3 regions of the Paenibacillus durus genome follow, and region 1 is predicted to be linked to each of the others. Evidence: riboswitches for the same ligand, from Rfam matches in the RefSeq annotation. Region 1 holds a riboswitch; each other region holds the start of a gene.
The links. A riboswitch is a leader RNA that binds a small molecule or an ion and turns the genes downstream of it on or off. The one in region 1 is predicted to bind cyclic di-GMP.
Positions count from the first base shown of each region.

Region 2: linked by a shared signal. The riboswitch ahead of PDUR_RS22975 (copper amine oxidase N-terminal domain-containing protein) and the one ahead of PDUR_RS26140 (fibronectin type III domain-containing protein) in region 1 are both predicted to bind cyclic di-GMP.
Region 3: linked by a shared signal. The riboswitch ahead of PDUR_RS18905 (thiamine pyrophosphate-binding protein) and the one ahead of PDUR_RS26140 (fibronectin type III domain-containing protein) in region 1 are both predicted to bind cyclic di-GMP.

Region 1 covers NZ_CP009288.1:5,893,279-5,896,560, forward strand. Annotated here, with positions in the region: gene PDUR_RS26140 (fibronectin type III domain-containing protein) at 1-1,761, opposite strand, end outside; cyclic di-GMP riboswitch class I at 1,846-1,932, opposite strand; gene PDUR_RS26145 (IS5 family transposase) at 2,174-3,282, shown strand, end outside.
Region 2 covers NZ_CP009288.1:5,228,662-5,231,943, forward strand. Annotated here, with positions in the region: gene PDUR_RS22975 (copper amine oxidase N-terminal domain-containing protein) at 1-1,689, opposite strand, end outside; cyclic di-GMP riboswitch class I at 1,816-1,907, opposite strand; gene PDUR_RS22980 (radical SAM protein) at 2,117-3,016, shown strand; gene PDUR_RS22985 (pyridoxal phosphate-dependent aminotransferase) at 3,040-3,282, shown strand, end outside.
Region 3 covers NZ_CP009288.1:4,349,454-4,352,735, reverse strand. Annotated here, with positions in the region: gene PDUR_RS18905 (thiamine pyrophosphate-binding protein) at 1-1,543, opposite strand, end outside; cyclic di-GMP riboswitch class I at 1,699-1,796, opposite strand; gene PDUR_RS18900 (TraR/DksA C4-type zinc finger protein) at 1,943-2,668, opposite strand; gene lspA (signal peptidase II) at 2,881-3,282, shown strand, end outside.

The sequences.
Region 1 (3,282 bases):
ATCGGTCGCATTTTTAATCGTTTGGATCAGATTGGCCGGCGGCTCCATGGTCGGAAAAATGAGCGTAAAGGAAACCTGGGTTCCTTCCGCCGATTCCCCGAACCGGGTAGAGAAGGAATGAACTTCATACGTATAATTCCCTTGCGGCTGATTGGTGTAAGTGACAGTAGTGCCGGTTACCGTGCTTTTCAATACTTTTTGTCCGTTAATAATTTGATAGACTTTGTAACTGCTGGCGTTTGCCGAAGTCTCCCAGGTCAGGACCACATCATTAACGTTTTTGAGCGTATAGTTAACAGCGGCCGGCGGCTCCATTGTTACGGAGCTCAGAGTAACTGAAACCTGACTTCCTTCCGCTGATTCCCCGAAACGGGTAGAGAAGGAATGAACTTCATACGTATAATTCCCTTGCGGCTGATTAGTGTAAGTGACAGTAGTGCCGGTTACCGTGCTTTTCAATACTTTTTGTCCGTCAATAATTTGATAGACTTTGTAACTGCTGGCGTTTGCCGAAGTCTCCCAGGTCAGGACCACATCATTAACGTTTTTGAGCGTATAGTTAACAGCGGCAGGCGGCTCCATGGTTACGGAGCTCAGAGTAACTGAAACCTGGCTGCCTTCCGCCGATTCCCCGAAACGGTCACTATAGGAATGTACCTCATAGTGGTAATCCCCGGCCGGTTGGTTCGTATAGGTGACAGCTGTTCCGGTTACCGTGCTTTTCAGTACGAGCTGCCCGTCGATGAGCTGATAGATTTTATAGCCTGTAGCATTTGAAACGGTACTCCATGTTAAAACCACGTCGTTGACGTTTTGCAGTTTATAAGTTAGATTGCCGGGTGCCGTCATAGTGACATCCCCGACAGTTACCGTTAAACGGCTTCCTTCCGCCGATTCGCCAAAACGACTGCTGTAGGAATATACCTCATATACATATTCTCCAGCCTCTTGATTGGTAAAGGAGACGGTTGTACCGGTTACCGTGCTTTTTAATACTTTTTGACCGTCAGCTTGGATTTGATAGATTTTATAGTTCGTGGCGTAACTGACTGCATTCCATTTCAGGTTGATGTCGTTGACGTTCGCCAGGCTAAACGTGAAGTTGCCTGGAGCGGCCATGACTGGAAGGACGACATTAACGTCGACAGGTGCGGATAGAGGAGATTCACCAAAGGCGGAATTCGCCGCACTAACCGCGTACGTAGCTGTTCCCATTGGAGCATTGACGACTGTATATGTATGTGTTGCCTGGGATTTTATCAAGGTTCTTTGTCCATCAGCTTGAACTTGATAAAGATTGTAACTTTGGGCATACGCAGAAGTGGTCCAGCTCAGGACAATATCGTTGCCGTTTTGAATCGTGTAAGTCAAGGTTGGCGCCGTCATGTCGGGATAGGTGATATTCACCGTGATTGGCGCGCAGGGCCCTGACTCTCCGTCCGGACTTAAGGTTGAAACCACATAAGTATATGAACCTTCCGGAAGACCGTTAATGGTAAAGGAGGTCGTTGTCATTGTCCCCCGCTCGATCAGTTGGCCATCCGTAATCTCATACACCTTATAACCAGTAGCCCCAAACACGGAGCTCCATGTCAGCTTGACATCGGTTGGTGTCAGGAGCTGATAGGAAAGATTGCTTGGAGGCAGCACGTTATTGTTTGTCTCAGCCGCAAACACATTTAGAGCGGGAAACAAGACCTGGACCATAAGCATCATCGAAACCAGGAAAGAAAGTCTTTTGGAGGATTTACGTTTTCTCATGTGTTCCTACCTTTCTTTGATATAAGGATAATAGACAAAAAAAATGAACCTCAGACAAGGCTCATAGTAAAAGCTATGATTCCTTGTGGCAACCGGCTGCCTTCCACATGGATGTGGTTCAGGCCCTTGGCTTTGCGTCTCATGATTTCTCATGATTTGCCTTTTTCACTGGGTTGTGACTGAAGTTCTATTTTTATAATAGGTATCTATTCCTGTAATGTGAATAGGTCGTAAGAACCATGATCGGTCTAATCTGCTATTTTCCCATAGATGACTTGCCTGCGGTACTTAGGGCTTGCTGAATAAACAAAAACTCTTACTCCCACAAGGAATAGAAGCCGTTTTTGTCGAAATCATCTGCAAGGAAATACTCGAAAAATGCAAAAAACCCTTGCAGATGGAGTGAATTATCATGTTTGAACGGATAGAATCGACCGACGATCTTCTCAAAGATTTTTACCTGCCCTTTGGCGGCAAACTGAACCCCAACAATCGGTGGGTGAAGCTGGCCAAACTCGTTCCCTGGGAGCAAGCGGAAGAAAAATATGTAAAGGTGTTCGGCGCACCCGACGAAGGGCAAAAGGCGTATTCGGTACGTTTGGCTTTGGGCTCCCTGTTGATCAAGGAACGTCTAGGCTTAACCGACCGGGAAACCACTTTGCAGATCATGGAAAACCCCTATTTGCAGTATTTTCTGGGTTTTGGCGGTTACGTGGACAAAGAGCCCTTCCATCATTCCTTGATGACTCACTTTCGCGACCGGTTGGGTCCCGACATCCTTCACGAGATCAATGACTGGATCATAAAAGAAGGGCTGAAGGCCGAGCAGGAAGCAGCAAAAGCAGCGGCTAAAGCCAAGGAACAAACACGTGATGACGACGATGATCACCCGGGGGGTGGACAAATGGTCATGAAAATGGACGACACCCTAACGATTCTGGAAGTGGATACCACGCCGGAAAAGTCTCAACAAAAGGGCAAGGCCAAGTCCCTCTTTCGTCTTCTTCCCAATCCCGACGCACAAACCCATCGCGGCACGTTGATGCTGGATGCAACCTGTGCGCCTGCCGACATCAAGTATCCGACAGATCTGGGGCTATTGAATCATGCTCGTGAAATCCTGGAAGGTATCATTGACGCATTGCATCAGCCGCTGATCGGTCTGGCGGAGAAGCCGCGCACGTACCGCAGACAAGCCCGTAAAGCGTACCTGCTTGTATCTAAACAACGCCAGCCCAAAGGTAAAACGATCCGCAAAGCGGTCAAGAAGCAGCTCGGCTATGTGGGTCGGGATCTGCGAATCATTGAAAACCTGAGCCAGCAAACCTCGCTGAGTACTTTGAGCAAAATGACCTATCGCCGTTTGCTAGTCATTCGCGAACTGCACCGGCAGCAACAAGAAATGATGAATGGCGGAGTGCACCGGGTGGAGCATCGAATCGTAAGCATCGAACAGCCGCATGTCCGACCGATTGTCCGGGGAAAAGCCGGAGCGTCCGTCGAGTTTGGAGCCAAGATAGC
Region 2 (3,282 bases), 660 kb from region 1:
ATCATTGGCGTAATACCAGGTTGCCTTTCCTTCTCGCCGTCCCTGTCTTATTTCTACGACGAGATATTCGCCTGTACTTCGATTCAGAACAACCTCTTGCCCCTCCCAGTGCAGCGCTCCATTGTAAGAACCCTTGTACCGAAGTCCTCCGCCGGGGTAATATTCGGTACCCTCGACCTGCATTCCATCTCTCATCGTTCCTTCGAAAAACAGTTCGTCAGCGAAAAGATAGTACATTTTCCCTTCGCCATGCATTTTATCGTTCTTCCATTCCCCTTCATAGAAAACACGTCCGTATTCGTTGTATTGCGTTCCATACCCCTCACGGATACCGCCTACCAGTCCGCCATGATACCGAATGGTGCCATCTTCATTATAAAGGGTATCCTTGGTATCTTTCAGGCTGATGTACACCGTCTGCTTTGCTCCATTCCAGCTTATTTTACGATCAGCCGCTTCACCAATAAGTCTAAGAGGAACATAGGTTGTACCGTTCCGAGTAACCGGCGCAGAATCGGTTTTAATAACTTTTCCATTAACAACCATTTCTTTCTTGCCAATAGTCAGTTTAATTACCAGGCTTCCCTTGGTGCCCATGATCTGGCGCGTTTTGTTATCCCATTTAATGCCGAACCCCATCCGCTCGAACAGGGAACGAAACTCGACATAGGTGCTATTATTAAGCGAAATTGGCGCCGTACGTAGGGGAACCTCCACCCCATCCATAACGACATGAATCGGTTCTGCATTCCGGTCTGCACGGGTACTCGGAGGAATGATGGTTCTTTTGACGATAAAACCGCCTTTATTTAAATAAATCAGCGTATCGCCGGAGAGTCCGAGTACATGATTGTATGTCGCTTCCAGCGGTATCGAAAAGGACTCCTTATGCAAAAGGTCCACACCTGTTACCTTCGCTTTATCCCCCTCTCCTTTTTCAACCCAAAGGCCATAGGACAACCCTGTGAATACTTTTGACAATTTGAAAGGAGAATCTTTTTGCAGGACGATTCCCTTCTCAGACGGAGTAGTTGCGTTCAGCTCAACATAACCCTGATTTTCCCTGAGTTTGGTCTTAAGCAAAATGTATTTGCCATTGAACGAATAATCATATGGAAAGCTCGCTCCGTAAAAATCATTTTTACTCTTGGTTTCCAGATTATAGGCTCTAATTTCATCAGAATGGTACAGGTAGATAAGCCGGCCCTTACCAAGCTGGGGATTACTCCCTTCCTCGATCTTCTGCGACTCTCCGGTTGTCAAATTAAGAACATGGATTTCGTAATTATTAACCCATGCCAGATAATTTCCATCACCGACGGATTCCGTTAGGTGGGACGACCCGCCATCAACCAGTTTCTTTTTTTCCTTACTTTTTAAATTGTAGCCCCATATATCACTTCCCTGGAGTTCATTACTCTGAATCCAAAGAACCATAGGACCTTGAATGGTATCCGCTATAACCGGGTTATATTTGTGGGCCTTATCGGTAGTCAATCTTTGCGTGTTTCCGTTGTCCAAATTTAATGCGTAAATTGATTCATAGTAATCTTGAGTTACACTCCAAGTTAAGTAACGGCCGGCGAGTTCAGCATCCTGGAGATCCCCGAAATCGACAGGTCCGACTTTGAATTTCGTCACCTCGTCTTTCCATGTGTAGTTCAGCCCTGCTGCCGCACTAGCAGTCATCCCCCTTGTTTCCATTTCTGTTAATGCAACGAGCATCCAGACCACAAGTACACTCCAAAAGATTCGTCTCATTTTCGTTGAACCATTCCTTTCTTCTGCTGTAAGAACACGCAAAAAAACAAGCCTCTGAGCAACCCGGCTGTCTGGTTATAGTTTCTATAACGGAAGACCCGTGGCTTTGCGCCCCCGCCTTTCGAACGAGTTTGCCTTTGGTCAATCACTTGTTTCGTGATTTCTTATAGTTCTTTTGCACTTCTTTTTTTCAGTATAAATCCAGACTAAAAATTTACCAATTAAAAATTTTGTTTGTCACCTAAACACCGTCAATTCACTTGAGATACGTACTTTAAAGTGCGTACTACCTTAAATATTTTTGCCGCTGTAAACTTATAGAAATAAACTCTATGTACAAAAAGGAGAAGTGAAAATGAAATATACCGGCCCCGTTTACCGTCCGCCTTTTGAAGCGAACTCGCTCTTATTGCAAGTTACTGTAGGATGCAGCCATAATGAGTGCAGCTTCTGCACCATGTATAGCGATGTTCCTTTTCATGTCGAAACGATGGAACAAATTGAGCATGATTTATGGGAAGCCAAACGAATGTATCCTGAGGTCAACCGTATATTTTTAGTCAATGCCGACCCTTTTGCCCTGAGTGCAGACCGGCTTAAATCGATTGCGGTTAAAATAAATGAAATCCTGCCCGAAGTGGAGACCATAGCGATGTATGCCTCCGTTAATAACATCATAAATAAAACCGATGAAGAGCTTAAAGAATTAAGAGCCTTAAAGATTAATGACCTCAATATTGGCCTGGAATCCGGGATGCCGGAGGTCGTGGAACATTTTAATAAAGGGTTTACGGTGGATGAAGCGAAAGTGCAGTTACAGCGTTTAACCGATGCCGGAATAGACTTTAGTGTAAATATTATCATCGGAGGAGCCGGCAGCGAAAAAACACGTGAAAATGCAATAGCAAACAGCAAATTGCTAAATGAAGTTAAGCCAAAGCTGATCTTTATTGCCACTTTACATGTGGATCCCGGCAGCCCGCTTGATGAAGAAGTCAATGAAGGGCTTTTTATAGAAAACACCTTGCGCCAAAATATTGAAGAGGAAATCGAAATGTTAAGCGGATTGAACCTGGACCATACCTATTTCTTCGGTCTCCATACCTCCAATGTAATCCCCGTTCACGGAATGCTGCCAGACAAGAAAGACGAAATGATTGCGGCACTAAAAGAAGGCTTAGACTCCATTGGGGTCGAATATTTAGACGGTCACCTGCAAAAAGGTGTGGAAGGAGCGGTTTCAATCCCTAGATAAAGGGTGGCGGAAGGAGATTTTGAATGAAAGAATTATCGTCAAAGATCGCAAACATCGAACCGGCTAAAATCAGAAAAATGTACGATATGGCACAAGGCTTGGACAATGTGATTAGTTTTGTCATAGGCGAACCTGAATTTGATACTCCAGAGCATATTATTGACGCTGCAAAAAAAGCGATGGATCACGGGCACACGCATTACACGCCCAATTCCGGTATTCTTCCTCTACGTGAAGCGGTAAGCGCGCATTTTAAAGATTTTGAT
Region 3 (3,282 bases), 1.5 Mb from region 1:
TAGCAGCAGCAAATTGTTCTTTGGTCTCGCATTTGTAGCCGGCAGCTCCCAGCGATTCGGCAAATTTTACGGCATCCATAGGAACTTCAAATAGAGTTCCGTCGATTCTGCCTGTAGTTTTTTCCATTCCTTTTAACGCCATATCCAGCTGCATATTATTCACAACGATAAAAATGACCGGGATATTCTTGCAAACGGCAGTATTAATTTCTGTGCCGAGCATCATGAAGCAGCCGTCGCCGGTAATGCAAAATATCGTTTCCTCAGGGGAAGCAACCTTTGCTCCGATTGCCATGCCGATTGCGTTGCCCATGCAGGCAAAGTAGGCGTCGAAGACAAAACTGCCCGGCTTCTTCACGTTGTACCACTTCACGGCATTGAAGCCATGGCTGCCGTCATCAACAAATACGGTATTGTTATAAGGGATCAGATCGCTCATCGTGTTCATTACCGACGCCAGCGAAAGCTTGGGCAGATCGGGCAGTTCTTCCGCATAATGAACGGCCGTCTCCGTTTCACGTTTTTTAATAGCGGCAGTATCAACATTCTTGAGATACAGCGACAAGTTATCGCGCAAATCTCCGCCGACAGCAATCGTCTGGGAGGTTAGTATTTTTCCCACAAAGGTAGGGTCTACATCAAACTGAATTAAGGTCTTTGGATGATTATCCGCCTTAAGGTTACAAATGGTCATGTCACTAAGCCGCGACCCAAGCACGATAAACAAATCACTGCGGTTCAATAAATCGTCGCCATGCTTGCATCCGCCAACACCGACCGGACCATGGTACAGCGGATGATCCCAGGCAATAGCGCCTTTGCCGCCGGGAGTAGTAACGACAGGAATATTAAAAGTCTCTGCCAATTGGACCAATTCCGTATGCGTGCCGGAGCGGTTGACGCCTTTGCCGGCTATGATCAGAGGTCTGCTGGAATGATTAATGGCATCCGTAACCCGGTCAAAATTAGCGTAACTGACAAGGGTTTCGCGTTCGGGGATAACAATTCGGCATTCTTTAAGCGGTTCTGTCTGGACATCAAACGGAATGCACAGATGAACAGGTCCGCGCTTGCCGCTCAGCGCAATGGAAATGGCATGGTTAAAAATCGTGCTGAAATGGTCGCCGCGTTCGATTAGTTTGCTGAAGAGCGTAGCGGGTCTGAACATGTCCGCCAAATCTGCTAGATACGAAGAGGAATCCTGGCATTGGGGAATTCCGAGCTCCTGAATGGATTGATGCCCCGTAATAAACAGCACAGGGAGGTTATTGGCTTTGGCATGTGCCGCCGCTGTGAGGAGGTTCGTCCCCCCCGGACCGGAAGTACCGAAAGCGACGCCTAGATTTCCGGTCTTTAAGGCATAGCCGGAAGCTTCGAATCCAGAGCTGGATTCATGTCTCCCGGGAATAAACTCAATACCATAATCCACCATCTTAAGAACTATGGGACAAATAGATTTACCGATAATGCCAAAAGAATGCGTTACTCCGAGATTGCGTAGTGCTTCCGCCATATAATCTGCGACTGTCTTCAAAAGATCCACCTCACAAATTAAATATTGTTTGTCATGTTATCGATCCTTCGAAGTAAAACCGGTAGATCAGAATAACAAATGACAGAAGACCTGTACTCAAAACAGAGTACAGGTCGGTTGACAAATCACCATTTAGGACGCTTGATATGCAGTCGTCCCGGTTCTTCAGCAACCTGGCTGTCATGGTCTCAAGGGAAGAACTGAGACTGTAGATCCATGGCTTTGCGTCATTCCCTTTCGGAGAATTTTGCCCATATTAAGGTTAATAAAAAAGAACAATTTTCCCTTACAATATATTCCTAGCCCTTGTTTTGTCAATATATTTATATAAACAGGCTCGAAATTTGACGAAATGATTGATTATTGAGCATAAAGACTCATTGCAAAGAAAAGAAGCAGCCCTTGCGGCTACTCCTTCTCGTTAGCGTAAGGATCAAGCAGGTAATCGCCTTCTCCGCTGTCCATGTAACTCTGGTACTGATGTCCCTTCACGACGGTAACATGATTGCCCGTTATGTCCGTGGCGATGAAATTTTCCCAGGGCTCGACGAAGCCATCCGGGTCATCGGCTTCGATTTCCATATCATTGTAAGAATCGATATTATTTCCCTCCGCCATAGCCGGCGTGTTGGAGGTGCCGAAGCTCTCGACGATCTGCCAGGCGTCCTCGCCGTCAAATCCGTTATACTCATGCTCGTCGAGACTGCTCCGCCCGAATGGAGGAGTAAGAAATTCCTCTTCAACCGGGCGTGTATGCGGCTTTTCCTGGCGGGGGCTGTATTCCTTGGAATAGCGCGTAGCAGGAAGGGCGGCCAGGCGCTCATACGGAATCGGCTGTCCGCTCGCTGCGCAAATGCCGTATGTGCCTTTGTCCATCGCCTCAAGCGCATCGTCTATATCCTTAAGTTCCAGTTCTTCAAGCTCTTGAAGCGATATATCCATAGAACGATGATACAGGTCGGTTGCGACATCGCCGGGATGGTTGTCGATTTCGGTCAATTCGCCCGACATATCCCGCATGGAATCTTCAAGACCGTGATCTTCATTCTCCTTAAGCCTGTGCCGGATATCGTCCCGCTGGCGGATAAGAAGGCCGCGCAGGTGGGCAAGCTGTTCCGAAGACAGGTGATTCATTAGCCTCGGCTCCTTTCCATATGCCGTTTTCCTTGTTAGGTTGGCCGATTGGCCGGTTTTTTACCGCTGGAAAATTGTGCTTTTGATAAGCAAGGCTCGGGGTGCGCTCCAATGGACGGGTTCTTAACGCCTGTGCTACAATATACAAGTCTTTTATACACGTTTTGGACCGCTTTCGGGTGGGAAAAATAAGAACGGAGTGACAAGCTGAAGTGGTGTACTATCTGATCGCGCTAATCGTATTTTTGCTTGACCAGGGAACGAAATATCTGATCTCCACGCGCCTTGAAATCGACGAACAAATTCCGGTAATCGGGAACTTTTTTGTTATCACATCGCATCGAAACCGCGGCGCCGCTTTCAGCATTCTGCAGGACCAGCGCTGGTTTCTCATACTGGTGACGGTTGTCGTCCTGATTGGAATCGTCTGGTATTTGAACAAAGTAAAAAGGACGCGGCGATTGCTGCCCTTGGCGCTGTCACTCGTGCTTGGCGGCGCAGTCGGCAACTTTCTCGACCGGGCGATTACAGGCGAAGTTGTCGATTTTCTGCGGTTTAATTTCGGCAGCTATACGTTTCCGATCTTTAACGTGGCGGATTCCTGTATTGTCGTC